2 regions of the Clostridium sp. JNZ X4-2 genome follow, and region 1 is predicted to be linked to the other one. Evidence: riboswitches for the same ligand, from Rfam matches in the RefSeq annotation. Region 1 holds a riboswitch; the other holds the start of a gene.
What was found. Region 1 has a riboswitch for magnesium ahead of ACYUJ6_RS15075 (magnesium transporter). Riboswitches for the same ligand answer to the same signal wherever they lie in the genome.

Region 1 (15,926 bases):
CCCGAAGCCATGGATGCATTTCCGGTAGGATTTACAGCTACTACATTTCCATCAGTAATAACTGTATTATAACCTTTTAAAAGTACGGTCACCTCATTTTCAGCTGCAAAGTCTCTGGCTACTTTTATTCTGTTTTTTCTTATATATTCAATGTCAAAGCCTGTAATTCTGGACATCTCCCCCAGATGAGGAGTTAAAATTACATGGCACTTTTTATTCTTTAATATATGGAGGTTTTCCCTTAACACATTGATTCCATCTGCATCTATTATTACATTTTTTTTAGACGTATTCAGAATTTTATCAATTAGATTCAGGGTACTGTCATTTGATCCCATTCCGGGCCCTATGGCAACAGCATCACTTTTCTCTACAGCCTCTTCCAATTTTAAATCATCTTCAAGAGCAAGTGTCATGCCCTCTATGAGTTTTGAACTGAGTATAGGCTGTATATCTTTGTAACAGCCCAGAGTAACAAGACCTGCACCGCTTCTTACAGCTCCTTCAGCACATATATAAGCAGCTCCTGTAAATCCCCTGGAACCAGCTATAACAAGTACCCTGCCATAATCACCCTTGTAACTTAATTTGTTTCTCGCTTTCAGCTTCTGCTTTATAAAATCCCCATCCATTATAAATTGAGAATCAATAAATTTTTTAACAGCTATTTCAGGAATTCCTATATTCTCCACTACTATTTCCCCGGTAAACACATCACTTCCATATCTCAGGAAACCACTCTTATACAGTTGAAAAGTAACTGTTTTATCTGCCCTTATGCAGTTCCCCATGATTTCCCCTGTATTTCCATTAAATCCTGATGGAACATCTATGGAAACAGTATACCTGCTGTTTTCATTTATCAATGATATAACAGAATCCTGTATCCCCTGTATATTTCTTGAAAGACCTGTGCCAAATATTCCGTCAATAACAACCTGACTCTCCACTATGCTTTTCCTAAGCTGTACCATATCTTCCAGAGAGTTCACTCTATCCAGACTTATATTCAAGTTCTTTAATATATTGTAATTTACTCTGCATTCCTCGCTCATACCTTCTTCTTTCCCCACTAAAAACACATGAACTTTTTTATTTAAATTATACAGATGTCTTGCTATGGCAAACCCGTCTCCTCCATTATTGCCCTTTGTACATATGACACAAAAATTATGGAGATTCTTTAAATCTATATTTTCAATCACCTTTAAAGCTGCATTTTCCATTAGAACAATGCCGGGTATTTTTAACTGGCCTATGGCATAGTTATCTATATTTCTACATATCTCTATGGATGCTATCCTCAATTTCATCAACCTCCATTATTGCATAAGCTATAGCATTATCTACACCATGGGATATACTCAGGTGTATTTTATAGGTCCCACATTTATTAGCCATTAATTTGGCCTTTCCTTTCAATATTACGCTTGGTTTACCTGAAGCTGCCCTGTCTATTTCCACTTCTTTTAAATCAAATCCCCTGAATCCGGTACCCATTGCCTTTACCACCGCTTCTTTTGCTGCAAATCTTCCAGCTACAAATTCAGGCCTTAAATTTCTATTTTTAAGATATTCTATTTCATTCTTACTAAAAACTCTGTCTATAAAATTTTCATGTTTACCAATTGCTTCTTTAATTCTTCTAATTTCAACTATATCCACTCCGATTCCAAATATCAAAATACACTACACCCCCAATTGAATTATATCAATATCTATTATATTTTATATTATATTTATTTGCCGATATAGTAAATAAGAAATTAAATCTATATTAAAAAAAGAGGATTTCTCCTCCCTTCTAATAGGCTATATAATTATTGGTTTGTTTATCAAAATCCAGAATATATTCATCTACATAATCCCCGATTACATCAACTAGATGTATAGGTGATACCCTGTTGTCGTACAGCAGCTTCAGTAAATTATGTACCTTATACCTTTCCGGACTTATACTTCCAACACAATCTCTTTGTACATTCACTAATTTCCCCTCTGATATATCCTGTCTTTCCACTTCGATTCCATAAGATTGAACTTCTATAATCTCATTCTTATATGTTATTGCCAGTTTTTCTTTTAACAGCCTGTAAAAATATACATATTTCATTTTCTCTACTATTTCACTAAAAGTAAAATTCTCAACTATCATAAACGTTTTCCCCCTGCTAATATTATTGACTTAAAAATATATTATCACAGGTCTTAAAAAAAATGTGTCAGTTCATGATTAGCTGAATTATAAATTATCCCTCATATATGACAATAAAAATCTTTCACTTGCTTAACTAAAAGTATAAATATACTTTTATACTATTTATTAACATTTTTTATTGGACTTTTCTGTCGAAGGTACATATATATTGACTATTTATTTTTATAAATTTAAAATTATATGTCTGCACTTGTATATACGCAATAATCAAATTTGCCTAAAACTGAACTATATTTCCTAAAATTCATTTTATATTCATATAATCTTCTATCTGCAAAACCTATGTTTTCCTATGATTTTTATAAGAGGTCTTGACCATATCCATGAACTGGTTGCCGTGGCAGGATTAAAATAATATACTGCCCCACCGGAGGGATCCCATCCGTTTAACGCATCCCTGGCTGCATTCATGGAGCTTTGCTCCATATCGGCATGTATCTGGCCATCCACTATGGCAGTAAAAGCTCCAGGCTGATATATCACTCCAGGCACAGTAGCTGGAAATCGCGGATCCCTGGTTCTGTTTAATATTACAGCCCCTACGGCTACCTGTCCTTCATAAGGCTCTCCCCTGGCCTCCCCATTTATCAAGCGGGCTATAAGCAGCACATTCTGATTATTGCTTTCACTGTTGGATGCAGTATTACCCCCGGAGGCGTTTATTCCCAGAGCTGCCAATGTAGCATCTCCTGCCACACCATCGGAATTCAATCCGTTCTTTGACTGAAAATATTTGACAGCAGTGTAGGTCTGATATCCATAAGCTCCATCTATACTGCCGTTATAGTACCCCCAGTCCTTGAGTTTTGTCTGTATTTGTGTCACTATATTTCCTTTGGATCCATAGGAATAGGCCACAGCTTTTACTGCATTGTTATAAGGAAGCAAAAATAGGGAAGTGGATATATATGTGAATATTATGGCAAGCATCAGCACTATTTTTGTTTTGAAACTTATAATTTTTTTAGCCATAAGACCATCTCTCCTTTAATATTTATTAAACTTACATTTATCCTTGCTTTAATATAGTTTGTGCACAAATATAATAAAAAATACATAAAGAAAAGCTGTCAAAAATGACAGCTTTATAATTTTATCCTACTTTTCTCAATCTCTTTTTCCAGTTTGGTATCAATATGTCTTCCATAATATCATTTATTACTACTATGCCGCACAATTTTTCTTCATCATCTACTACAGGCAGAGAAAGTAAATTATATTTTGAACAGTCTTCTATGGCCTTGTTTATATTTTCATTATGATTTATACTCACTATATCATCTACCATAATGTCTTTTAATCTGGTTTCAGCACCGGATAATATCAGATTCTTTAAAGACACGGCACCTTGAAGCCTTCCCTTGTCATCAACAATATATATATAATAGGATATTTCATCCTCCGGTTTAATTTCCCTGAATAGTTCAATAGTTTCATTAACCGTTATATTTACATTAAAAGAAATAAAATCTTTCTTCATCATACTCCCTGCGGTTTCATCCTTGTAATCCATAAGGGTTTTTACTTCTTCAGCATCTCCTTTTGTCATGTTCAAAAGTATTTTTTGTGCTGTATCTTCATCAACCTCATCCAGAATATCCGCAATTTCATCCTTTGGCATATTAAACAATACCTCATCCCTTTTGGACTGACTTAAATTTTCCAGAATATTGGCCTGTATTTTCGGTTCTATTTCTTCTAAGGTATCTGCCGCCAAATCTTCATCCAAACTCTCAAATACCTTTTTTCTGTAATTCACATCCATATCCTCCAGTATATCTGCCAAATCTGCAGGATGAAGTTTTGATAACTTTTTATAGGGTACAGAAAGTTTTAAATTATTATTTACCATTTCCAGGGACTCCACATTGTCCCAGATTATAAGGCTGTCTTCTGGCTTTTTATTGAGTATATCATAAACTTTTCTTATAATATGTTCCACACCAAATCTTCTTCCTAAAGCTAAAACTCCGGTATCAACAGCCACAACCCTGTATTCGCCTGCCATTTTTGCAATTCTTAGATCATTGACTCTTACTAATTTTTTACCATTTATATCCACGATCTGTTTATCCAGAAGATGCTTTGACAAAAGATAAGAATAACTTTGAAGTATTATTTCCCTTATACCTTCTCCCTTGATTATTATATTATTATTATCTTCATAAAAATTTATATTTTTACATTCACAATTGGATACTTCCATGCCGTCTTTTATCTTATATCCTATAGTTCTGGGCATGCCGTGATCAGTGGATACATATATATCCACAAGTTTTCCCACATATTCATCAAATTCATTATAAACCTTCTTATAAAGAACCTTGCTCAAGAAGAAACTAGTTAATTTTTTCATAAATATTCCTCCCTTGACCTATAGAGAAATATTTAAATCCAATTAAAAAGCTAATAAAACCAATTGATAATTATTATTCAAAAATTAATTCAGATACTTCTCTATACATGTCTATTAAATTTTGTACAAAGTTACACCGGCCTCCATAAGGTCCGTTTTCCATTTAACCACACCACCTAAATTAAAAAATTTAAAAAAGAGCCCTCCCTGAGAGCTCTCCATATAAACTAAAACTTTTTAATCGTCCGAGTTTTAGCACTATATAGCTTTAGACTAAATTTTGTCCAGCTGCATTAGATAAAACCTTAATCCGGTAATATCTGTTGACCCATTGGCATCTCTCGATGTTTCCGGGCATCAGCATATGTCTATATAGGAGCCTCACCTAACATAACAAATATTAAACAACAGTATAAAATATTAGCTAAAATATTAGCATTTACATTATAATTATATTACAAATTTGCCAAAATGCAATAAGTAAATACTAAATTTATCAATATTTATTTACTATCTACTCATTAATGCATTTTTCCCTCATTTTGCTCATTCTAATTTAAAATATCATCTTTTCTTTCATTTGCTCAAACTTAAGATAAATTTTTACTCCTTTATTTATTATATACTATACATTCATTTTAGTACACAAATCATTTTCTGTTATTTCTTATCTTTTTCCTGTTCTTTAAACTGTGTTATACTATGAATAAAATTAAAATTAACAGATAAGATCAGAATGGAGAATGTAAATTGCAATTAAATAAAAAATTTTTACCTATATGCAAAAAAGACATGAAGTTAAATAATATAGAGCAGCTTGACTTTGTACTTATAACTGGAGATGCCTATGTGGATCACCCTTCTTTCGGTACCGCCATAATATCCAGAATTTTAGAAAGGGAGGGCTTTACCGTTGGAATAATAGCTCAGCCAAATTGGAAAAGTGACGATGACTTCAAAAAGCTAGGCAAACCCAAACTGGCATTTCTCATCAACTCGGGAAATATGGACTCCATGGTGAATCATTATACTTCTTCAAAGAAAAGAAGGCATGAAGATCTCTATTCTCCAGGCGGGAAATCAGGCTGCAGGCCCGATAGAGCTCTAATAGTATACTGTAATAGGGCAAAAGAGGCCTATAAGGATGTCCCTATAATAATAGGCGGAATAGAGGCAAGTTTGAGAAGATTTGCCCATTATGATTACTGGAGCGATAAAATAAGAAAAGGCGTACTACTGGATTCAAAATCCGACATACTGGTATACGGCATGGGTGAAAAATCCATAGTACAGATAGCAAACCTGTTAAAATACGGTATGGATATCCATAAAATTATAGATGTGAGGGGTATTGTTTATTGTTCCAAAGATAAAAATCATTTAAAAGATTATATAGAAGTGCCTTCCTTCGAGGAAGTTTTAAAAGATAAAGGCTCTTATGCCGAAAGCTACAAACTTGAATATTTGGAGCAGGATGCCATAAGAGGAAAAACATTAGTACAGAGACATGGAGATCACTATATAATTCAAACTCCCCCCCAATACCCATTAACGGAAGAGGAAATGGATATTGTATATAATCTGCCTTATACAAGAACTTATCACCCTATATATGAAAAAGAAGGCGGTATACCTGCAATAAATGAAATAAGTTTTTCCATTACCAGTCACAGGGGATGTTATGGCGGATGTTCTTTTTGCGCATTGACTTTTCACCAGGGAAGAACTGTACAAAACAGAAGTGAAGAATCAATAATAAACGAAGCGGAACTTCTGACTACACTGGATAATTTTAAAGGATATATACACGATGTGGGGGGACCCACTGCAAACTTCAGACATAAGGCCTGCAGGATTCAGGAGAAAGTAGGAGTATGTAAAAACAGGCAATGTTTATTTCCAAAACCCTGTAAAAACCTCATCATAGATCATAGTGAATACTTAAGCCTATTGAAAAGAATAAGAAAAATTCCCGGCATAAAAAAAGTATTTATACGTTCAGGAATACGATATGACTATCTGATAAATGATAAAAATACGGACTTTTTTACAGAACTGTGCAAATACCACATAAGCGGCCAGCTGAAAGTGGCTCCCGAGCACATAAATGACAGAGTATTAGCACAGATGGGGAAACCCCAAATGGAGGTATATAACAGATTTGTAAAAAAGTTTTTTGAAATAAACAAAAAACTGGGGAAAAAGCAATATCTGGTACCCTACCTCATGTCCAGTCATCCTGGAAGTGATTTAAATGCAGCTATAGAACTAGCCTTATATATAAAAAAAATGGGTTATACTCCAGAGCAGGTTCAGGATTTTTATCCTACACCAGGAAGCCTGTCTACAACTATGTATTATACAGGTACCAACCCTCTAACCGGAGAAAAAGTCTATGTTCCCAAAAAGCAAAAAGAGAAAAACATGCAAAGGGCTCTTTTACAATTCACCCTTCCCCAAAACTACAATCTGGTAAAAGAAGCTTTAATTGCAGCCGGACGTAAAGATTTAATAGGGAAAGGCCCCAATTGTCTGATTTCTAAAAATCCACCCAGAAGAAAACACTCCCGGTAAATATCCTAATAGGTTCACAGCTGTAATTAACAACCAGGAAATGATTTCTTTTTAACTTTATTTAAAGCATAAATCAATACAGCAGTCCAACTCATATCACCAAGTACAGTCTGCACTAAAATTCTCACTCCCAGGAGCCAGGATATATATTCTGCTGCAGTTATGCATGCTGCCAGCACCATCATGTATATTCCAAATTTATTCGGATTGTTTTTGCCCATGAACCCAAGTGCCAAAAATACTACAAAAGTATTAAATATTATATATATCCAATATACATATGAATCTTTGGTAAGATACATGGTATATCCCAGTACAGCCTGGTACTGCTGTACATTCTCCAGAACGACTCCGCAGCTATACATAATAAAGCCATAATACCCCAATAGTATTGCAGATATTGCAAATATATAATAAAATTTTGTATTGTCCTTCCTCATAAAAATATACATCACAGTGAGAGCCGTTAGGGGAATTGCAATTAGATTTAAGAAAAAGGGTATCTTAAGCATATACAAGTATTTAATATTATTGGATAAAAATAAAATAAAAATAGATATATACCTGAACATCATGGCTATTAAAATAAAAAAGGTCATGATTTTCACCTTTACCGGTAAAAATTTAATCCATATAAACCCTTCAATAATCATTATCAGCATAACAGGCAGCAGACAAATATAAATGTAAAATACCATATATTCTCCTTCTTTTAACAGCACTATAATTTATATTTATTAATATTACCCAACTTATATTACTATTTTAAACAAAAACTATGTATTATGTTTAGCTTTTCAATCCATATTTACTCCTAAAACCTCTATTCCGCCTTTTATACATTCTATTAGAAGAGGAAAATCAGGACCTCTTTCACCATCTATATCAGTTACTATATTTTCACTGCAGTCCACTTCTATTTTATTTGATTTAAAATATATAAGACCTGTGGTGTTTTCCAGGTGATCTCCCCTGAGCATTTTTATAAATAGTGTAATAGTATCCTTTATCATGCCCGCCTTTATTATTATAACATCTAAAAGTCCGTCATCTATTTTTGCTTTATAGGCCAGTTTCAAATTTCCAGCAGTCTGCCCGTTAAATACCATCATAAGATACATGTCTCCATGGAAAAATGCAGTTTCAGATTTAACTTTTATCCTAAGCTTTCTCAGATTATGAAGCTGTTCCAGACCCTTGACATAATAAGCTAATTTTCCCATTGTGTTTTTTAAATTTACATCTGTCTTTTGAGAAACATCTGTAAACAGTCCTGTACTGGCCACATTTATGAAATACTTGTCATTTACCTTGCCCAGATCCAGTTTTCTTGGCACACTGTTTACTATCTGCTCGCAAGCTTTTTCAACATTTTCAGGTATACCTATGAACTTTGCAAAATCATTGGCAGTACCTACGGGAAGAATAGCTATGGGTATATTTATATTTAACTTTTTCATATGGTTTACAGCAGTATCTACTGTTCCATCTCCTCCTGCCACCAATATGTATTTATAGGTTTCATCTATTCCTTTAAAAGCCTCTTTCATATTAACCTCAAAACTGATTCTAAAAGGCACTATTTCATATCCATATTTCTGATGTATTTTAATCACCTTATCTATATCGGATATTATGGTATTTTCTCCGGAATACGGATTATAAATAAATTTTACTTTATTCATATTAAACTCTCCTATTATATAAACTTGACAAAATATGTATTAATTAATCTATTCATATTAAACCAAAGATTCCAAATCTCTGCTTATGTCACCTGATATTATATCACCTGAAGCAATAAATCCACAAGATTACTTAGTAATTCCTGTGGATTTATTTATAAATTATTAAATTCTAATTTTAAGATATACCCGGACGTGATATATTGCTTAAAGCATCTCCTGCCTGCTCATTTGTCCCGGTATTGGTTGCCAGATCACCCAAAGATACAATTCCAACAATAGATTCATTTTCTATTATAGGGATTCTTCTTATCTGTCTTTCACTCATTATTCTGGAAGCATCCCTGAGATCCATATCTGGAGAAGCAGTTACGGGATTTGAAGACATTATATCCCTTACTGTTCTGGAATTATAACTCTCACCTTTAACTCCTGACCTTATAGCTATATCCCTATCCGTTATAATCCCTATAATTTTATTTCCTTCACATACTGGAACAGCTCCTATATTATTCTGCTCCATAATCTCAGCTGCTCTTTCTATGGTATCGTCAGCTTTCAAGCTAATTACAGATTTAGTCATTATATCTTTAACCTTCATTTATAAAACACCCCTTTAAATTTAGATTACACAGTGTATTATGTCCTAAGTTAAGGATTATGTTGCTTATAAATTATTGGTATTTTTAGATTTCCTCTTATGTATATATATAGAACAAAAGGCTATGGCACATAAAATCATTATTGGCAATATGAATTTAACAGAAAAAGGATTCCCCAGATTTTTTCCCATTAATGAGTAAGTCACCATTTCCGGTAAAGTTCCTATCAATGTACCAAGGATAAAATCACTATACTTCATTTTTGTGAGCCCCGATGCATAACTTAAAGGATCGTAGGGAAATACGAAAGACAATCTCATTATGGTCATAATTTTAAAGCCGTATTTTTCTATATTTTTATCCAATGTCAAAGCCCTGCCTTTTAAAATCCTGTGGACAAATGAACGTCCAAAAAACCTAGATAAAAAGAAAGCTACTGTAGCCGATCCGAAACATCCAATCATACTCAGTAAAATAGCTATATGAGAATTAAATATGTTTCCTGCAATAATTGACATAAGCGATGCTGGAAATATAATAAGCAGCGGTCTTAAAGTATACATGATAACGAAGATAAGAGCCGAAAATTTTCCATAACTTTGTATATAACTTCTAATATTATATGTATTTATAGAGCATAATTTATCTTTATAAATAAATACTAGTATTATAATAATTAAAATCAAAAATGCAGATATCATATATTTACCAATATTTTTTTTATTTTTTTTCATAAATCTTCAACTATCCTTTTTATAAAAACTCTATAGCTTAATTAAGCCTTAAAAAACATATTTTTTTAATAAAAATTTATAAACTTTACACAAAAAAGCAATCTATTACTTAACTATTTTCATAAAATGAGTTATAATTAGCTTATGTAATTATATACTTTTTACTCAGCTTAGGCAATAAAATATTGTGTTATTTTCAGGGCAAACGCATGAAAAGTTATAATCTCTTATGTCCCAGATAAACTCTGGAATAAATTCTATCATTGCTAAATTTTCACATATGGTGGTATGAACCAATAGCTTTTTTTTAATTAACCAGATAGTCCTTGTTATTGGATATATCCCGTGACATCAAAAATAAGCCCTATTTTATCAAGCCAAAAATGTATGCTTTACAATTGAATCAAGAAAATCTTCATTTGTCATTGCTTTAGCCCTTTTCCTTGGGCCACTCATAGGTTTTTCTGTTTCTATATTTCTAAGTATATTAAGTGCAAACTTCCTAAGTAATGATAGATTCTCTGGACTGTGTTCCTTTCTTGTCCTGTTAGAATCTTCATTAAACACTACATCAAGTACCCAATGCATACTTTCAATTCCCCAGTGCTTACGCACAGCATTTGAAAATTTTACAGCATCAGCCGGTAGAGAACTTATATAGTATCTTTTCTCTATTGTTATTTTCCCTTTTTCTTCACTCTTTCGTACAGCTATTCCTATACTTTTTAAACTTTTCCATTCACTGCGTGTACTGAGCCAATCTATACTTTCTGTAATGTAGTATTTTCGTACTTCATTTCTTCCATGTCCCTTATCTACTGTCATTGTATAATTGTATGGAATACCTTTAAAGCCCGTTTCTACTGCATCATCTAAATATTCTTTAACTTCTTCATAAAAAAGCTTCTGGTTTCCTTTTAGTGCAAGCACATAATCAGAATTCTTATCCACTATCGCTTTTACTATATCTTTCTGACATCCCATTGCATCAGTAGTTACAATACATCCATTAATATCTAGTAATTTTAGAAGTTCTGGAATAGCCGTAATTTCATTACTTTTTTCGGCAGTTTTTACCTGTCCTATAACTATTCTATATTTACTTGCCCATGCACTTACTATATGTATTGCTGATTTTTCTTCAGCTATATTACGTGCTCCGCATACAGTCTTTCCATCAATCGCTATAATAGATCCATTCAAACTTGCTGATATTTCTTCTATCCATTTCATAAAACTACTTCTAAATTCTTTTGGGTCAATCCATTCAAAAACTCTTTGCAAGGTATCATGAGAAGGTATCCCATATGGCAAAGTCAGATATTTTTTGAAGAAATCGATCCTGTCGTTTGCAAAATCTTCTATAGCCACCCAGCTGTCACAATTTGCTAATGTTGCAACTACAGCTATGAATAATATTGATGTTAGGTTATGTTTAATTTTTGTATCCTGTCTTTGATCTGTTATAAGTCCAAAATAATGTGTTAACATTTTACGTTTTACCATGGTATTTTACCTCATATAAATTTATATGATTTATAATACCACAATAATATGTTTAAAAGAAGCTCCAAACTTACTATTTTAGGCATTTTAACACTTTGTTTACTCATGCGTTAACCCTGGTGTTATTTTAAGGAGTGATCTACTATGGCTAAAATAAAAATAGCTAAAAGCACTGTACCAAATGCATTTACCCTTGGTAATCTTAGTTTCGGTATAATGTCTCTAATGATGTCTTTTGAAGAAAATTATATATGGGCCGGTTTATTCATACTGCTTGCATGTTTAGCTGATAGATATGATGGAAGGGTTGCTAGATTTCTAAATGTATCCAGTGATTTGGGTAAGGAATTGGATTCTCTTGCAGATTCAGTTTCCTTTGGAGTGGCGCCTTCGGTTCTTGCCTTTAATCTTTATAATTTTTCCAGTATGGGTTTGCTAGGTTATATATTGGTATTGTTACTGCCAATATGCGGGGCATACAGACTGGCAAGATTTAATGTCACTGAATTTGACGGAGAATTCTTTGGAATCCCAATAACATTTGCAGGTATGTTCATGGCACTTTATTGTTTAATCACAATAAGACATCCTCTTCCCCAAGAAGCTACAATCTTACTCATTATAGTACTTTCCTATTTGATGATATGCAAACATAGATTCAAGAAATTTTAATTTATAAAATCATAAAGGAGAAATAAGTATAGATAAACTTTTATACTTATTCCTCTTTCATGTCGTTATCTATCTCATCCAGACTATTGATGAACAATTCCTCATCTATTTCTGTTTCTATATATTCAAATTTCATCTTTTTCTTTATAATTTCAGTCCTCATTTTACAGTACTGAGCATATTCCACAGTAGATTTATCTATTGCATTTATGATCTTGTCAATTACATCACCCAGCTCATCTGCCCTGTGCAGTGCATCCTTAACATCCTTTTTATGTGCCGCTGCAATGGAATTCAATTCTCCCGCACCTCCCACCAGCAATCTATAACAGTTTGTCAATTTAGACAATAAATCTGTCAGGTTATTTATATCACAATAATAATCTTCAATTACCTTTCTATGAGACATATTTACCACCCTGACCAAAATTTATAGTATACTATATTATTTATATTAAAATTATATGAAATTATAACTTTACATAGTTTTTAATCTTATCTTTACGGAAAACATCTCCTCAAATAAAATAAAATTTCTCAAAAAAGTGGCATGAAGAAAGCTTTCAAGTTCGGCCACTGAATAGGCAAAAAAGTCAGCACCTCAATAGTGATGACTTTTTTGTAAACACTTTCCAGGTGATAACTTATATGGCCATATTATGTTTGTCTTTATATTGGCCTTCCCTTTCTTTTTGGGAGCTATTATAATTATCATCAAGCTGCCGGTTAATATTTAAGATAATATCCGGTTGTTTTCTGCATTTCCATAAAAACCTGATAAAACCACTGGCCAGTAATACAATAAAAATATAAACAAGTAGATTATTAGGATATGCTGGAATTGGATAAACACTGCCTATAAACGGTATAAGCACACTAATGCCTCCAATTACTGATATAATTATATTTGTTGCCCTTAACTTCTTTTTATGATACAAGAATATGGGAGCTGCTATATCAATTAATAGATAAGTGGTTAAAAACCCCAAGGAACTTATACTGCCAACTAATCCCCAAATTCCCGACAGCCCAACTTTTGATAAAGTTAAAATTGTAGGTACTACAAATGTTATAATAGATACAATACCTATTGCCACATGAGGTGTTCTATTTTTTTTATGTGTATTTGATATATTTTCATTTAAAATACCGTTTTTAGACATTTCATATAATCCTCTGGCACCAGCATTTATACTGGCTAATACCACTGCAAGAGAACTGACAACGGCACCTATTGTCAATAATACCGCTAATGCGGATACTCCAAAATGAGCCGCCACTTCTGTCACAGGAGCCTGACTTGTGGTATATTTATCATTTAAAAACCTAAATGCCGATATATACACATAGGAATTAACAATATAATAAAGTCCTGCAATAAAGGCACTTAATGTCACCGCTTTAGGAATATTTTTCAAAGGGTTCTTTGCTTCATCTCCAAGCATAGTTGCACTTTCAAAACCTACCATACACATAAATGCCAGAATTGTACCCTGCATAACTCCTGAACCAGAAAATGCTTTTACATTTAATTGTGCTGCATCCACATTTGAGCCTAGTTTAAAAACTACAATAAAAGCAAGTATGACCCCTATTATCAATGAAGCAATCTCAATATAAAGCATAACCTTGGATGATAAAGAAATATCTTTCCATGCTAAAAACCAAGCTGCAAATGAAACTATACCAATAATCAATACCGATGGAATATAAATACCAATTGGATTTATAATTACATTTAAGTAGCTGGCAAATAAAGGTGCAACTGAAGCAGCACAAGCAATATATGCAATAACAAGTGCCCATGCACCAATTATACCGAATCTCGGTCCTATACCCTTTATGATATATCCATATAACGACCCTGTTCCTAAATATTCTCTTGCAAAACAGTTAATATTTTTACCTATAAAAATCACTCCTATAACAGCAATAGCAAAAGATAGCCATGTTCCATTTCCCGCACTGGCTGCTACCATGGGAATTGCTACTAAAGGCCCACCTGACGGTCCAATAGTTGCGATAGATTGTGCAAATAAATCTTTAAATTCCAAGCACTTCAATTTTAGTCCCGAATTATTATCATATACCATATTATCTTCCTCCATATTATAAATTATTTTTTATAAAAAAGGCTTTAAGCAATTAAATGTTTTGCTTAAAGCCTCCGGTTTTCCAGTGAGCAATTTATAGTTATTTTTTATATATGGCTGCACAGCCAATTATATAGATCCCTGATTACTTCATCTCTATTCACTTCCCTCAGCATCTCATGCCTTCCATTTTTATATGTTTTATATGTTGTATCCTTTATTCCAAATTTTTTATATGTCTGAAATAGTGTTTTTATGCTTTCTCCGTAGTTCCCAAAAGGATCATCATTTCCCGATATGGAAATTATAGGCAGATCTTTAGGTATTTTTTTAATAACTTCTTCTCTATGCAAATTTTTTAAAGCATAGATGAAATCTTCATAATATCCAACTTTATAATCTATGGCTGCATAAGGAGAGCTTAATGTATTTTCAAGCATGGTGAAGTCACTGGTGAGCCAGTCATAATCTGTCTTTGCAGGCTGAAATTTATCATTATAATGTCTAAAAAAATAATCTGCAGTTTTTACACTTTTACCCTTTCTTCCAACCTGGGCAACCTCTTCTTCCACTACTTCAATCAATTTTTCTATTCTTCTTCCATCAATTGGCCCGGTAGTTCCAGAATATATAATCCCATTTACTTTACTTCCATATTTATATGCATATATCTGAGCCAGCACAGATCCCAAGCTATGTCCTAAAAGGAAATTTGGTAACCCTGGATTTTCAATTTTTATAATATCCGTTAATAATTTAATATCTTCTACCATCCACGATATTCCATCCTCACCCATATAACCTGCACTTTCTTCATAAGATGGTTCATTTATGTTTCCCGCTGTCCTCCCATGACCACGGGCTTCATTAACATATACGGCAAAACCCAATTTAACCATATTCACACTGAATTCCCTATAATAATCAGCAGTTTCACCCATTCCATGTGCTACCTGTATAATTCCCTTTATTCTAGATTCATCACATGGCAACCATTTTTTAGTAAAAAGTTTTACATTCTGCTGATCTCTGTAAAAAAACGTTTCAGATTTATATTCTATACTGTTACACATAATATATATACCTCCAGAGAATATATTTTTCTAATCTGCATATGTCAGATTTTATCTAGAGCTTGTTCAAAATCTGCTATTATATCTTCAATATCCTCAATTCCTACAGATACTCTAATCAATTCAGGTGTTACACCTGCAGATCTCTGCTGCTCTTCATTAAGTGCAATATGTGTTGTACTTGCAGGATGAATCACATATGTTCTCACATCTCCCAGATTAACAACTATGGAAGCCACCTTTAAACTCTCCCCTACTTTTTTTGCCGCTTCAATACCTCCTTTTACACCAAAAGTCAAAATCCCACTAGCACCTCCTCTTAAATATTTTTTAGCTCTATCATACTCCTTATCCGATTTCAGATAAGGATACTTTACCCACTCAACTTTAGGATGTCTTGAGAGGTATTTAGC
Region 2 (15,926 bases), 1.1 Mb from region 1:
ATTTAACCAGAGGCCCCACTATGCTCCTATAAGGTGATTTCTTGACTACTATGGGTATATTCACACCGTACTGATGCCATTTTTTTAGAAGTTTTTCTGTAGCGGCATCCTCTACGGAAACATGAAATATTATTATATTGTCCGATATGGTTCTGGCATAATTGAGAGCCTTTAAAAAGGATTTATTGAGAGTATCAATAGGCACTATTACATATCTTTTCTGTGAAGCAAAATCTATTTCCCTGGGTTTCTCATCCATGGATAGCTTTAATTGTCTGGCTGCCTCCGTATAATGTATTTTTATTTTTCTCATAATACAAACTGTAAAAGGTATAAGTATAAAAACCACCCAGGCTCCATGTATAAATTTAGTAATTCCTATGATAACTGCAGTTACAAAGGTCATAAGGGCACCCAGTCCATTTATAACTGCCTTATGCCTCCAGGCAGAGCCTTTGTTTTTAATCCACCTTTTGAACATACCTGCCTGTGATAAGGTAAAGGATACAAATACCCCTACCGCATAAAGAGGTATCAGATAATGGGTATCTCCCTTAAAAATTATGACCAGTATACAGGACAATAACCCCAGCATAATTATTCCATTAGAATAATTGAGCCTTCTGCCCCGTTTTGCAAACTGCCTGGGTGCATAACCATCCTTGGCCATAAACGCCAGAAGCAGCGGAAGTCCTGCAAAGGCGGTATTCCCGGCTAAAATCAATATGACTGCAGTAGTTGCCTGAATTATATAGAACATAATACTTTTATCAAATATCTGCTGGGAGATCTGAGCCACCACGGTTACCTGTGAATTTGGGACAGCATGATAAAGTGTAGCCAGATAAGAAATTCCCCCAAATACCAGCAGCACAATGAAAGCTAAAAATCCCAGCACCATTTTGGCATGTTTCTGTGAAGGCTCCTTGAAACTGGGAACACCATTGCTCACTGCTTCTATACCTGTCAAAGCCGTGCACCCACCTGCAAAGGCCTTCAAAAAAAGAAAAAGAGTTATGCTTTCTGAAGCTTCAGGTACCTTATAGAGCGGTACAGGCGTATATCCCATAAAATGTATCTTGATTATTCCCCAGATTATCATGGACAATACGGAAATTATAAAAAGATAAGTAGGTATTCCAAATAATTTGGAGGATTCCCTTACTCCTCTCAGATTTCCGATAACAAGTAAAATTATTAGTCCCAATGTTATTCCAACTCTGTGGGGAAGTAAAAAAGGTACTGCCGAAGTAATAGCTGCAGTACCGGAAGAAGCACTTACTGCTACAGTCAGTATATAATCTATGGTGAGAGAAGCACCCGCTATAAGCCCTGCATTGGTTCCAAGATTGTCCTTGGCTACAACATAGGATCCTCCCCCGGAAGGATAGGCATCTATAGTTTGTCTATAAGAAAATGTAAGCATGAACATTAAAAACACAATGAGCATGGAAACATACAACATATACCTGTAAGACAGCAATCCTATTGCTGGAACCAGTATCCACAGTATTTCCTCACCTGCATATGCCACAGATGAAATAGCATCACTGGACATTATAGGAAGTCCCCAGAATACACTGAACTTTTCCCCCTTTAATTCTTCAGTTTTTAAACTTTTTCCTGTCAATCCATTTAAAAAATTTCCTAATTTAAAGCTCATTTTTAACACCTCTAAAAGTAAATTTTATCCTTAAATAACTTTCTTCCATAATGTCCAATTTTTATAACTTATAGTTCATAACAAATACAATATATTTTAATGTATGTGTTTCTTCCTGATACAATATATCACTCTAGGTATAAAGTTAAAATTAAGATTTACCTGTCCATATAAAGATTTTATAAAGATTTTATATTAAGGCAAAAAAGCGCATATCCCTAAATTAATAAATTTTCCTATTTTTAAGTAACAAAATTTATATTGGAAAATAACCTAATATTGTACACGACTTTATAAACTTGTAATAAATTATAGATGGAGGTTATTTCCATGAATTGTATCGACGCTGGAGGTCCATATTGCCCATGTCATCTTGCAGAGACCTCGGATTGTGTGCTTTGTTCACAGCTTTCCGGCAAAGAATTCTGCCAGTGTAAGGACTGGTGCGGCGTTTGCATATACGACCAATATATATCAAACGGCAGTAAGGCTAAAAATTTAAGAAAAACTTATACCTGTACTATATTAAAGAAGAGTCTTCCCGATAAAAACTTATGCTTACTTACCTTGAATGCTCCGGGAAATCTCACAAGAGAACTTATTTATCCAGGAAGTTTTATATTTTTAAGAAATATAGGAAATGCAGATTACTATGATGTTCCAATATCAATAATGGAAGCTAATATAGATAAAAACACTTTAAAGATTGCAATAAAATTAAATGGGGCTAAAACAAAAAATCTATTTAAATTGAATGAAAAAGATCAGGTATTTGTTAGAGGTCCATTTTCAAATGGAATAATGGGTCTTTCAAATGTTTACGGAGCCAAGAACGGTACCTCGCTGATTATAGCCCGCGGTATAGGTCTTGCACCTTCTATTCCTGTTATAAAAAAGTTATATTCAAATAATAACAAAATCATTTCCATAGTTGACACACAATTTAATGACAGCTTCAGTAAAAAATATTTTGATGGTTACAGTTCAGATATAGTAAATTGTACAACCATAAAAGGTGAAAATCTTACAGATAAATTCAAAACCATTCTCCAGGATTTTTTAACTGCAGAAGATATAAATATAATTCATTGTGGCGGTCCTGATATATTGATTTATAAAATTCTCCAACTTGTAGACAAAACCATAAAGTTTTCCTGCTGCAACAATTCTAAGATGAACTGTGGTGAAGGAATATGTTCCAGCTGCACCAAACATTATAAAAATGATGTAGTTAAGAGACTATGCAAGGTTCAGATGGACCCAAGAGATTTATTTAAAGATAGAAATTTTATATAGGGGGCATTTTTTATGAAAGTAATAGTAATTGGTTCTGGGTGGTCCGGATGTGCTGCAGCTCTGACTGCTAAGAAGGCAGGTGCAGATGTAACTATTTATGAAAAAACAGATATGATTCTGGGCCTGGGAAATGTAGGCGGAATAATGAGAAACAACGGCAGATATACCGCTGCCGAAGAAATAACAGCTCTCGGGGCAGGTGACCTTATAAATATTACTGACAGTCTTACCAGACATAAAAACTTGGATTTTCCAAATCATGCTCATGCATGGCTTTATGACGTAAATAAAATTGAACCAATTGTTAGAAAATATATCTTAAATAAAGATATAAAGATAAATTTGATGTCAAGGGTAGTAGATGTTAAAATGGACCTCAATAAAATAAAGGGAATCTATACCTCTGATGGGAATTACGAGGAAGCTGATGTATTTGTTGAAACTACCGGTTCCACAGGACCCATGGGAAACTGCATAAGATATGGCAATGGCTGCTCCATGTGTATACTTAGGTGTCCATCATTTGGTCCAAGAATAAGCATAAGCAGCTGTGCCGGAGTGGAGGACCTCCATGGGGAAAGAGCCGATGGAAATTATGGGGCTTTTAGTGGCTCCTGTAAACTTGCAAAAGAAACAATAGGCAAGGATTTATTAAATAGAGTTGAAGAAAAGGGTGTAGCTGTACTCAAAGTTCCCAAAGAGGATATAAATCTGGATAAACTGCAGGCCAAGGTATGCCAGCAATATGCCTTAAAGGAATTTGCCGAAAATATAATTTTACTGGATACAGGCCATATAAAACTCATGACTTCATATTACCCTCTTGATAAATTGAGAAAAATACCTGGACTTGAAAATGTGAAATTCATTGATCCTTATGCCGGAGGTAAGGGAAATTCCATAAGGTATCTTTCTGTAGCTCCTGTTTCCAATGATCTAAAGGTATCCGGAATAGAAAATCTATTCTGCGGCGGAGAGAAAAGCGGATTATTTGTTGGACATACAGAGGCAATATGTACCGGATCTTTGGCAGGTCATAATGCTGTTCGCCATGGTCTTGGAATCCCTCCATTGATTCTACCAACCAGTACCGTAATAGGTGATATAATAAATTATGCAAATCAGAAAATACGTACCAGTGAGGGGAGAAAAAACAGATATACTTTTTCCGGTGCTGAATATTTCAATAGAATGAAAGAAAAAGGCATGTATACCATAGATAAAATTGTTATAAAAAATCAAATATCAAGCCTGAACCTGTTGGATATATTCAACAAAAAACTGCTCTAAAATAGAATTCACCTACAAATACTGCCGGATAATAAAACAACCGCAGTATTTGTATTTTTCGTAAATAAGCAGTAATCTTTACCTTATTCATTCCATAATTTATCCCTCTCTTAATATCATTCCACCTGCCATACTCCCTCTTTTAAAAAGTCAGAAGCATTTTCCTGTGCCCTGTTTACTATATGGCTGCTGTACCCTAAAATGCCCAAAAGTTTTATTGCATTTTGAGTTTGGGATCTTCCATCATGTATTTTATAATCAAAGGATATATTATCATCTATAATATTTTCTTCAAAATGATAGTTGGAAAAATACCTTTCAAGTATATGGGTAAGTTCCACATCATGAGTGGCAGCCACACATACACAATTGTTTAAAGTCAGATATTTAAGTACCTGGGAAGAAGCTGATATCCTTTCTACAGTATTGGTCCCCCTGAGTATTTCATCTACAAAACATATAGTAGGAATTTCATCCTCTATACTGTCTATTATCCTCTTTAGGGATTTAGTTTCTACAATATAATAACTTTCATTATTGAATATATTGTCCTTTAACGCCATGGAAGTATATATTTTAAAATAACAGCATCTAAACTCCGAAGCCAGACAGGTGTATATGGTCTGGGCTAAAATAATATTTATGGCAACTGTCTTTAAAAATGTGGACTTTCCAGATGCATTGGAACCTGTAATCAGAATGGAATCCCTCATCACTATTGAATTGGGCACTGGATCTTTTATAAGTGGATGCAGCACATCTTTAAAAATGCTGGCTTGCTCCTGTTTTTTACTGCATCTGGTCAATTCAGGTGTGACATAATAATTCAGTCTTTTTCTATATGATGCTACAGCCATACAGCTGTCTATGGCACCTATGGCTTCAAATATAACTTCAAACTCCCTGCTTTTTTCTATAAGCATATCAGACATCTTTTCATAATTGATAAGCTCTACAAGGAAAACCATTCCCGCATATTCTGTAAGAATTCCTGTATCCGTACCATTATTGCTTTGGCTAAAGGAAGCATTTTTTATACTTTTTATCTCTTTAAGTGCGTGTTTCAGCTTTTCATTATAATCTTTAAGTGGTTCTACCTGCTCTTTTAAAATTAATCCTGCATATTTTGCTATTCTCAATATGTACATAAAAGCTTCAAATTTATGTATTATTTTTTTCTTTCTGCTGAAATATACCCCTATGTTTAGACAGAAAGATATAACTATTGTACTCAATCCAATATATGGATTTAGAAATAACACTCCTATGCCCAAAATGGGGATTCCTGCCAGAATCCTGTAATAAGTCAAAAACGACTTTCTTTTTCCTTCTTTCTTATAAAAATAATCTGATATAAAACATCCTCTATTTTTACCCAATCTGGCAAGTATATACTGTATTTTTTTTCTTTCCGCTTCGTTATTCTGAAAAAATTCTATCAATTTATTTCTATTCTCAAGTTTTTCATGATCATATAAAGGTTCTCTTAACATATTATATAAATATTGTTCTCCAGGACTGCTCTCCGTGGTATTAATATTTTTAAAAATATCATCCATACTCAAATCATTCCAGGTAATTTCATCAATAAAAAATTTACTTTTATCACTTTGCCTCTTATTATTAAAATATTCAGCTACAGTCTTCATATCATCATCACTATATTTTTCCTTCTTTTCCTTTCCCCAGTTATTTTCTATTCTTTCCCTGATTTCATTATTTGCTTTAAAATTTGAAAATACAGAAAACAAGGTGCTTACTAATATAATTATCAATATATATACAACAATAGCTGTCATAATTAACTCTCCCTTAAGAATAAATATTTTTTAATTTTTTCTTAGCAGCATATACAATTAAAACAAAATATATTCAGATTATACCATAATAGGTAATTGGAAATCAAAACAGGATTTCAAAAATTTTATTTGACATATATTTATTAAAGATATATAATATAATGATACAAGGAGGTGATAGAATGAATAACAATAAATCTGTATTAATAACGCCTGAAGTCATGGAAGAATGTTTATGTGAATCTTTGGATATAATTGAAAAAAACAGCCAGTCACATAAGAAAAATAAAAAACATTTAAAATAGTTTTTTATTTGTAAATAAATGAGTGTAGCAGAAAGTTTTATCTAGTAAAGTTTGCTTTTTAATGCCCATCAGTTAATCTTTGCATATTGTTCCTTTCTTAACAATAATTTTCTTTTAAGAGTTTATATTTTTAAAAAATACCCTGTAAATTTTCCACTGCTCCTCATAATATATTTGAGGAGAATAAAAAGTGGTATTTTTATAGGATTGCAAATGAGATCCACTGATCTAAAGGCTTTAGAAGTATTTTTTTGTTTTTACAAGTAATTTTCTACCATAAATTCAATTTTAAGTATTATACCCTATAATTTTCTCTACACTTACTTTAATATATTAATATTTATGAACCTTGCCAAATTCCAGTCCAAAATTGAACTATCCATTTTATCTTTTTTATTATTTCCCAGCAATTTTCTCTTATCAAATTCTTTTCTATCAATCTAGAGTGCTAGTTTAGTCATATTATTTAATATTTAGACTATCAATAATAACAAAGATAATTTATCCAATATAGGAGAAATAAATAATACCACCGATAAAATAACTATAAATAATACTGTTATCCAAATTACTGTATTTTGAAATTTATTATTCGTATAATCTCCCATTATATCTTTGTTGTTTGTTAATAGTACCATGAATATTAATATTACCGGACATAGAATTCCTGCAATCTGCTGGGTAACGAGCATTATGCCCACTAATGATAGCTTAGGTATCAATACTAGAGCTGAACTAAATATAATCATAAAAGTAAATATTCCATAGAAAACTTTTGCTTCGTTAAATGAGTCATTCAAACTACCTTCAAAACCAAATGCTTCACATATAGCATAAGTAGTTGACAATGGTATTACCATAGTAGCCAGAACTGAGGCCCCAAATAAACCTATGGCAAAAAGTACTGTAGAATAATTACCAACCAGTGGCTTCAATGCCATGGCAGCTTGTTCTGCACTGTTGATTGTTATTCCAGATCTATGCAATGTTACCGCCGTACATATTATTATAAAAAACGAAACTAAGTCACCCCAAAATGCTCCTAAATATACATCCAACTTTTCATATCTATAATCTTTTAAACTTAATTTCTTATCTACTATAGATGATTGAAGGTAAAATTGCATATATGGAGTTATGGTTGTTCCTATCATGGCAATAAAAGTCAATATGTAAGCTTTATTAAATTCTATAGATGGTGTAATGGCTGCTTTCATAACTTCCATCCAATTTGGATGAACTTTTATACAGGTTATGATATAAGAGAAAAACACAAAAGTAAATGCCAGAAAAGCCTTCTCTGTTCTCCTATAAGACCCCTTAGTTATTAAAAACCAAACTAAAAATGCTGTTAAAGGTATTGTAATATATTTGCTTATTCTGAAAAGCTCCAAACTTGCAGCAATACCAGCGAAGTCTCCAACGCATACTCCAAAATTGGCTATAAACAATATACTCATTGCAAACAATGACCACTTTACGCCAAAGCTTTCTCTTATTAAATCTGACAATCCTTTTCCAGTAACTACGGCCATCCTTGCATTCATTTCTTGAATAACGGAAAGGCTAAAAGTTATTATCAAAATTCCCCATAACATTTTATATCCATAGGATGCACCAATTGTTGCATAAGTAGTTATACCGCCGGCATCATTGCCAGCATTGACAGTTATAAGGCCTGGGCCAATAATACTTAATATAAATAAAATTCTATTGGTCTTTTTCATGTTTTTCCCTCCTTGGAATATAGGAGAGCAGCTTATAACTCTATCAATTAAAACAGTACTATCCTACATTTTTAAATTCTTGATATGTCCCTTTCACTTAAACATAAATAACTAAGGTATGATTCCATTAGTTTACCTCCAATAAAAATAAAAAAAGCCTAAAAAAGGCTCATCAATAAAACAACAACAAGAAATTTTTTATATCCTTCGTTGAGCTTTAGTACTATACAGCTTTGGAATATTCCAGCTACATTAAGTAAAACCTTAATCCGGCAGTACCTGTTGACCCATTGGTATCTTTCGATATTTTTGGGTAGCAGCATATATCTAGTATAGGAACCTCACCTAACAACATACTTATTAAATTTAATTCGGATAAATAATACTACCAATAGCAGCTGATGTCAATAACTATTTTCAAATAGAACATTTATTTGTAAATAATATTATATAGTATAAAAACACCTGTATAATATTTGAAATATATTATCCAATAAGCACTAAGCCATAACAGTTAATTTGATCCTTACCGTTTTTATCCTTTAACACACCTATTGGAAAACCATTTGCCTTTATTGTGGCAAACACATCTATTCCACAGGCTTCCATGGAAGGCCTTGCTTCATTAGGATGTCTGCAATTTCCTATATCACATTTTTCGCACAGCCTACAGGGACCAGCTCCGAATCCAAAAGCTTTATAATTACCCGACAAAAAAATACTTTTCTCCATATCAACTATAATTTTAGTGGTTGAGCTTAAATCCATCCCAGCTGCAACTTCAGCAGCTGAATCTGAATTCAACTTGCACTGTATAAGGAGAGCTTTATTATAACAGTTGATTATTTCTCGAGTTTCCTTATAGGAAGGGGCATTAGGAGGGCAGCAATTACTCTTGTTATAATTGTTACATCCAAATTTGCACTTCATTATTGTCCATGCAGCTATCTCTATAGTATTTGTATCAATTATCTTAGCATCATATGCACCCAGTTCCTTTGCTTTTTCAACATATGTTTCCAAATCATCATTCATTTAAAATTCCCCCTTGAAATCAAACAATTAATTGATAAACTATATTTAATTTAATTATACACTAAATAAGAACTTATCCCAATCAAGATAAGTCTTTATTTTATAATTATTAATTTTTAAAATTCTTCAATGATTCAAATATTCTTTTGGAAATAGCCTCATAACCTGCGGAATTAGGGTGGAAATTATCGGCGGCAAGATAATTTTGAGAATTATATTTAAAAAGATCATAAGTGGGAATATATACTGCATTGTCATATGATGACACCAAATCCTCCGTTTTATAATTCCATTCATTTAACAATTCCAGTTTATCTGCAGTCAGCTCATCCCCAAAAGGATTATATAACCCGATAAACGCAACAATGCTGTTTTGATTTTTACTTCTTATTAGTTTAAAAATATTCTCCAGGTTTTTCAGGTACCTATCCTGAACCGCTTTCTCATTATCTGGCTGAACAACTGCTGAAGATGCATCTGTACTTCTAAAATTTTTGATTTCATTGCCTCCAATGGAGATGAATATCATATGGGAGTCCTGTATATATTGAAGATTTTGCTGATCCTTTACAATATTTAGAAGTCCGGTCGACACATCACCATTAACTGCAATATTGGTAACCTTTATAGATTTTTTAGTTTTACTTCTCCACAAACTGGAGAAATCATTTGCAAACCCTTTGTTGCTTTCATCCCCGGTACCTCTTGCCAGAGAATCCCCCATAACCAGGATATTATATGAATTACTGTCCAATTTTTTTATTTTAGTATTCACAGCTTTATTTTCACTTCCTTTATCTTTTGCTATAGAAGTATTATTTTTACTGGGTGCATTAGTAATTGAAATGGAATATATAAAACCTGTTGACAATACTGCTGTAATTATCAGTGCAAAAATCAGTATAGTTAAAAATCTTATTTTTTTATACATCAGACTCCTGCCCCCCGACTAAACCAATATGTCTTGTTTTTGAAACACATTAAAGCTTATAATTAAAGCTGCCAGCGACCATGCACATAATACCAACACGGAAAAAGTAAGGCTCATACCTTGTATTGGCTGATAAGATCCTGCTAAATACTGAGTCAAATCCAAATTTACTGCAAAGAAGTATCTAACTAAGGGCCAATCTGATAAAAACATTTGAAGAAATCCTCCTCCTATGAGGGAAGCCAGCATTATACCTATGGAAGTTGCAGTGTTTCTCACTATTACAGAAACCATAAAAGATAAAGTTGCAATATTAATTGAAGTAAACCATCCAAGAGAATACACCAGAATGGCATATTGCCATTGATAAATTCTTATAACGCTTGAAGAATCCAGCTTGTCACCTATAACTTTAAATCCCGTTGCCATGGGTTCATTCCAGCCTCCATTGTGAAATATAAAACTTGACACAACTATACACATAACAGCTGATTCTAAAATCACTATACAGGATAAAAGCAAAACTGCAATATACTTGCTAAGTAATATCTTCCACCTGGGAACGGCCCGGGTCAGAAGCATCTTTATTGTCCTTGAAGAAAATTCTCCTGAAACAACATCTCCCGCCAGTATTATTATGAGGAGAGGTAAAAACAGATAAACTGACTGCTGCATAAAATCAATAGTAAATTTTGCACTGCTTGGGGTTATGGGATTTATATTATGGTTTAAATAATATTCCAGCTGAGCTATTTGAATATTTATGGAATTTTTTCTATCCTGCTTAATGTATTGATTATTGGCAGTATTTTTCAAATACAGTATCTGCTGGTTTACCAGTGATTTCCAATTGTAATTTTGAGTTTGAGCTGGTGTCCCTGAAAATCTTCTTATTGTATGTTTGTAAGATGCATTTTCACCATAACAAAAAAGAGATACCAGTATTAATAAAATTGCCGAAATAAAAATAAGCTTTTTCTTTGAAAGCATTTTAAATATTTCATTTTCCACTAGTTTTAGCAAATTTATCATCCCCACCCCTAAACAATTTCATTTCCCCCTGTCAGACTTAAAAATAAATCCTCCAGAGTTTTATGTTTATTATCTACATATTTTATCTTCAAACCCTGCTCTATAAAATAGGAATTTATTTCTTCCAGTTTATCCGGGGAAACCTGTGCCTCAAGCTTTTCTTTCACTATCTGCCCATTAATTTTCCATATATCTTCTAAAATCTGTTTTCCCCTCTCATTGTCACTTAGTACCCAGAATACATTTTCATTGTTTAATAGTTTATTTACATCTGAACTTTCCAAAATCGTTTTTCCATTTTTGATTATAGTTACTTTATCACACATGAGTTCTATCTCAGAAATAAGATGGCTTGATATCAGTACGGAAATATTCTGCTCTTCTGCTATTTTCCTTATCAAATTTCTAAGCTGGCTTATACCTGATGGATCCAATCCATTAGTTGGTTCGTCTAAAATAAGAAGCTTTGGATTGTGCATTAAGGCTTGTGCAATTCCAAGCCTCTGTTTCATTCCCAATGAATATGTACTTACCTTGTCTCCTATCCTGTTTTCTAAGCCTGCCAGCTTTATAGAATTTATTATATCCCCTTTTCCAACATTTTTACTCATAGATGCCAGCATTTTAAGATTATCCATTCCACTCATATAATTATACAAATCAGGTCCCTCTATAATACATCCCACATTTGACATGGCCCTTACATAATTTTTAACTATTGAACATCCGCATATTTCGATATTCCCCGAGGTAGGTCGTGAAAGCCCTACGATCATCCTGAGAGTAGTGGATTTACCTGCTCCATTTGGACCGAGAAAGCCCATTATTTCTCCTTCTTTCATGGAAAAGCTTATTCCTTTAATTATACCCTTACCCCTTATTGTTTTCGTTACATTGTCCAGCAGCAAAACCTCTTTTTCCATAACATACCTTCTTTTTAAAAATTATATAATATACATTTTATTATGATTAATTTTGCAGTATATATCAACATTATAAATACAATTTAATATTTTATTCATTTAAAATATTATCTTATTGATAATTATATATGAATTGATATATAATTATCAATCAGTACAAGTTTAATTCTATTTATAAAAATTCACTAATATAATCAAATATATTTATTTTTTATATAATAAAGTAAATACGCTATTACTTAACTAATTATACGGAGGGTGATACCATGCAAAGAATATGTGTATATTGCGGTTCAGGTTTAGGTGCACGTAAAGAATATACTAAAGGTGCCAGATTACTTGGAAAAGAATTAATCAAAAATGGAATACAGCTTGTATATGGTGGATCCAGTACTGGGCTTATGGGGGAAATTTCAAATGAAGTTCTAAAAAATGGTGGAAAAGTTATTGGTGTTATTCCCAAAATGCTTCTTTCAAATGAACCACCTAATAAAAACTTAACTGAACTTATCCAGGTTGAAAACATGAGCGAAAGAAAAGAAAAAATGTCTGATCTTTCTGATGGATTTATAGCTCTTCCAGGAGGACTTGGTACCTATGAGGAACTATTTGACACCATAAGCTGGGCCAGACTTAAAATTCATAAAAAGCCCATAGGATTGCTGAATATAGAACATTTTTTTGATCCGCTTTTAGACATGCTTGAAAATTCCTGCAGAGAGGGTTTTATAAGTGAACTCAGCCTGAAACTTCTTTTAGTTTCAAACAATGCTCATGAATTGATATATAATATGAAAACTTATAAACCTGACTAAATATCAAGGGAAAATTTTATTATAAATTTTCCCTTAAACTGTATCACTTAATAACCTGTGCAAGTATCCTTGCCACATATTTCATGGAAGCCTTGGACTCATCCGTAGTATTTATCTGTGCTCCAATCTCCATGAGTATTGCATTATTGCTCATACCCTGGTTAAAATATCTTGTTCCATAATTATAATCCAAATTGATACCTCTTGAAAAACCTGGATATAACTTGTTCGAAAGATCTACTATTTGATTTGCCAGTTCCATATTTTTGTCAAAATGAGGGTTTTTCTTGGTCATAACAAGCATAAATTTGGACACATTTTCACCATTTATTTTCATTGTCACCGAATTTTTGTCTTCTGCATAATCTCTGTGCATATCTATTATCAGTTTAAAATCTCCATATTTTTTTAAATATTTACCCAGTGTAACTGAAGACCTGGCATAACTCTGGGTATATGCTACTGCATCATGTACAGTTGTATCATTTATTGCAGATATACCATATTTATTCAATTCAGTCACCAGCTGCTGTCCCACAGCACAGACATTTTTTGTATCATCAAAACTATTGGCATCTCCAGGTTTATAGCTCTCTGTAGTATGGGTGTGATATATAAGTACATCAGGCTTTTCACTATTCATCTTCCTGTTTAAACTGGGGTCATATACACTTGTATTTTTAGTTGAAGTATTGGAACTATCTCCTCTGCTCAAATTATCATCTGTTTTAGTTATTTGTTTATTATCCAGTTTAAATTCATTGACACTGTTATTGGGAATATCCTTTCCTATAAAGGCCACTTCCTTTCCCAGTATGCTCAATGGATTTTTAGCATCTATATTAAACACTTCCAAAGCCAAATTTTTCAATGAGAAGTTGTTTTCCGCCATATCATCTTCATCAAAGCAAATGGTTTTAACCGCCGGCATTGAGTAATTCAGTACTTGAACATAAAACATATTTCCTTTAATATTATTATTTGTATTGCTGCCGGCTTCAACCAAATAGGGTAAAATAATTACAAATATAAGGCTTATAATTAAATTGAACATTTCAAACTTAGGTTTATCTTTTCTGCTAAATCTTCTATAATTCAATATATTTACTGCTTTAGCTTAAAAGCAGTTTTCCCCCCTTTCATAAACAAAATCACCAGTTATTTTTTATCTAAAACCCAATATACAAAAACAGTAATTGGAATTGTAAATATCAATCCTATACTGCTTGCAAAAGTTTTTATTATATCTGAAGCAATCATATCCTGATTTATTATATCAGTAAAACTGCTGCTGCTGGCCATATACCCCAATACCAGAAATATGGCTCCGCTTATATATGCCAGTGTTCAAGTAGTAGTCATGGTTCCTATAGTATCCTGCCTACACTCATTCCAGCTCTTATAACATCTCTATTTGAAATTTGTGGATTACTCTCCTTTAATTGTTTCTGCCTCACTATCTGATATACACCAGCTGAATTTATCTTTCCAGTATTATCTTCACTTATTGTCAGAAATACCTCATCACCTGTCTTAAACTCTATATTATCTGGCTTGAATGGCTGGATGTCATGGCTAATGTCAACCTCTTCACCATTATGCTTCCCTTCTATAATCTTTACTTTCAGGTTTTGTTGTTTTACAATAATATTTTTATCCGTATCGTTTGCTTTATTTGAAGATACTATATTTACAATATTTTCTTTTACTATACTTCCAGCATTGGCATTATCACTTTCACTTCCTTCTGCTTTTACTCTAATAGGACTAAATAGGATAACTGGAATTATCAATAGTACTATAAAGAGTACAAAACATTTGTTTATCTTAGACAACTTCATCACTCCTTAATTCAGTGTTTATTAAATAATATTCAAGTATTTTAAAAATATAACAGTTATATATTTAATGAAGCTTTCCTATATAATTAATAATTACACTAGAATATTTTTTCTTATGTTTATTGACAAGAGTTCATTCATCTATTATATTATATATGTAAATGCATATCTATTGCATTTACATAATTTTAAGGAGGTACTATATATGTTTAAAAAAAATAAGTTATCTGTATTAGCTGCTATGTTCAGCTGTATTATTTTTATTTTTTCCGGTTGCAATGGCACCAGTGGAACAGCCACAGATAATAAAACTCAATCCAAACCCAAAGTAGTGGTGTCCTTTAATGCTATGAGGGAATTTGCTTCAGCTATTGGGAAAAACAAAATAGATATTACAACTATAATTCCAAATGGTACGGAACCTCATGATTTTGAACCAACTGCAAAAGATCTTAAAATTTTAGGCAATGCCAACGTATTTGTATACAGCGGACTTGGAATGGAGTCCTGGAAGGATAAAGTTATAAGTTCAGCAGGTAATAAGAACTTAATTGCAGTAGATGCTTCAAAGGGGATAAGTCCAATTAAAAATACTGATAATAATGAAATAAAAGATCAGGGCCAGTACGATCCACATACATGGATAAGTTTAAAAAATGCCCAAATTGAATCAAAGAACATAAAAGATGCTTTAGTTAAAGCGGACTCTGCAAATAAGAATTTTTATGAAAAAAATTACAAAGACTTTTCAAAACAGCTAAATGAGCTCTACAATGAATACAATACAAAATTTTCCACTGTGACAAATAAAAGTTTTGTAACTGGTCATGCTGCTTTTGCATATCTCTGCAGAGACTTTGGATTAAAGCAAAACAGTGTGGAAGGTGTATTTGCTGAAGGAGAACCTTCTCCTCAAAAGCTGGCAGGGCTTGTAAGCTACTGCAGGAAAAACAATATAAAAACCATATTTGTAGAAGATATGGTAAGCCCTAAGGTCTCCAATACTCTGGCCAAAGAAGTGGGAGCAAGGGTGGAAAAAATATACACAATTGAAAGTAAAGAAGACAACAAGAATTATATTCAAAGCATGAAATCTAATTTAGAAATGATTTACAACAGTTTAAAATAGCTTTACGCTATAATTTATAAGAAGGACTTTAGAGTGTTTTTCTGCGGTCTTTTACCTTTTTATCTGTGTTATAATATAGTAAAAAACTGAAAAACAAATAAGGAGCTGTCCTATAATGCTAAATATAATTGCAGCCATTA

Region 2: another riboswitch for magnesium. It lies ahead of ACYUJ6_RS09715 (Nramp family divalent metal transporter); the one in region 1 lies ahead of ACYUJ6_RS15075 (magnesium transporter).

What each region holds. Positions count from the first base shown of each region.
Region 1 covers NZ_CM142685.1:3,124,215-3,140,140, forward strand. Annotated here, with positions in the region: gene ACYUJ6_RS15055 (NAD(P)H-hydrate dehydratase) at 1-1,307, opposite strand, end outside; gene acpS (holo-ACP synthase) at 1,279-1,683, opposite strand; gene ACYUJ6_RS15065 (DUF6514 family protein) at 1,805-2,155, opposite strand; gene sleB (spore cortex-lytic enzyme) at 2,486-3,190, opposite strand; gene ACYUJ6_RS15075 (magnesium transporter) at 3,312-4,574, opposite strand; M-box (ykoK) riboswitch at 4,804-4,974, opposite strand; gene ACYUJ6_RS15080 (YgiQ family radical SAM protein) at 5,325-7,148, shown strand; gene ACYUJ6_RS15085 (hypothetical protein) at 7,175-7,846, opposite strand; gene ACYUJ6_RS15090 (YegS/Rv2252/BmrU family lipid kinase) at 7,946-8,833, opposite strand; gene ACYUJ6_RS15095 (CBS domain-containing protein) at 9,012-9,434, opposite strand; gene ACYUJ6_RS15100 (TVP38/TMEM64 family protein) at 9,501-10,169, opposite strand; gene ACYUJ6_RS15105 (ISAs1 family transposase) at 10,542-11,675, opposite strand; gene pssA (CDP-diacylglycerol--serine O-phosphatidyltransferase) at 11,820-12,347, shown strand; gene ACYUJ6_RS15115 (hypothetical protein) at 12,394-12,756, opposite strand; gene ACYUJ6_RS15120 (APC family permease) at 12,992-14,440, opposite strand; gene ACYUJ6_RS15125 (alpha/beta hydrolase) at 14,548-15,513, opposite strand; gene ACYUJ6_RS15130 (O-acetylhomoserine aminocarboxypropyltransferase/cysteine synthase family protein) at 15,558-15,926, opposite strand, start outside.
Region 2 covers NZ_CM142685.1:2,014,463-2,030,388, forward strand. Annotated here, with positions in the region: gene ACYUJ6_RS09690 (APC family permease) at 1-1,663, opposite strand, end outside; gene ACYUJ6_RS09695 (sulfide/dihydroorotate dehydrogenase-like FAD/NAD-binding protein) at 1,994-2,959, shown strand; gene ACYUJ6_RS09700 (FAD-dependent oxidoreductase) at 2,972-4,249, shown strand; gene ACYUJ6_RS09705 (MutS-related protein) at 4,366-6,048, opposite strand; gene ACYUJ6_RS09710 (hypothetical protein) at 6,231-6,353, shown strand; gene ACYUJ6_RS09715 (Nramp family divalent metal transporter) at 6,827-8,080, opposite strand; M-box (ykoK) riboswitch at 8,276-8,440, opposite strand; gene ACYUJ6_RS09720 (DUF2284 domain-containing protein) at 8,567-9,115, opposite strand; gene ACYUJ6_RS09725 (GDSL-type esterase/lipase family protein) at 9,225-10,046, opposite strand; gene ACYUJ6_RS09730 (ABC transporter permease) at 10,065-11,069, opposite strand; gene ACYUJ6_RS09735 (ABC transporter ATP-binding protein) at 11,087-12,001, opposite strand; gene ACYUJ6_RS09740 (LOG family protein) at 12,268-12,816, shown strand; gene ACYUJ6_RS09745 (stage II sporulation protein P) at 12,860-13,915, opposite strand; gene ACYUJ6_RS09750 (YibE/F family protein) at 13,975-14,118, opposite strand; gene ACYUJ6_RS09755 (hypothetical protein) at 14,184-14,651, opposite strand; gene ACYUJ6_RS09760 (metal ABC transporter substrate-binding protein) at 14,863-15,786, shown strand; gene ACYUJ6_RS09765 (dihydrofolate reductase) at 15,902-15,926, shown strand, end outside.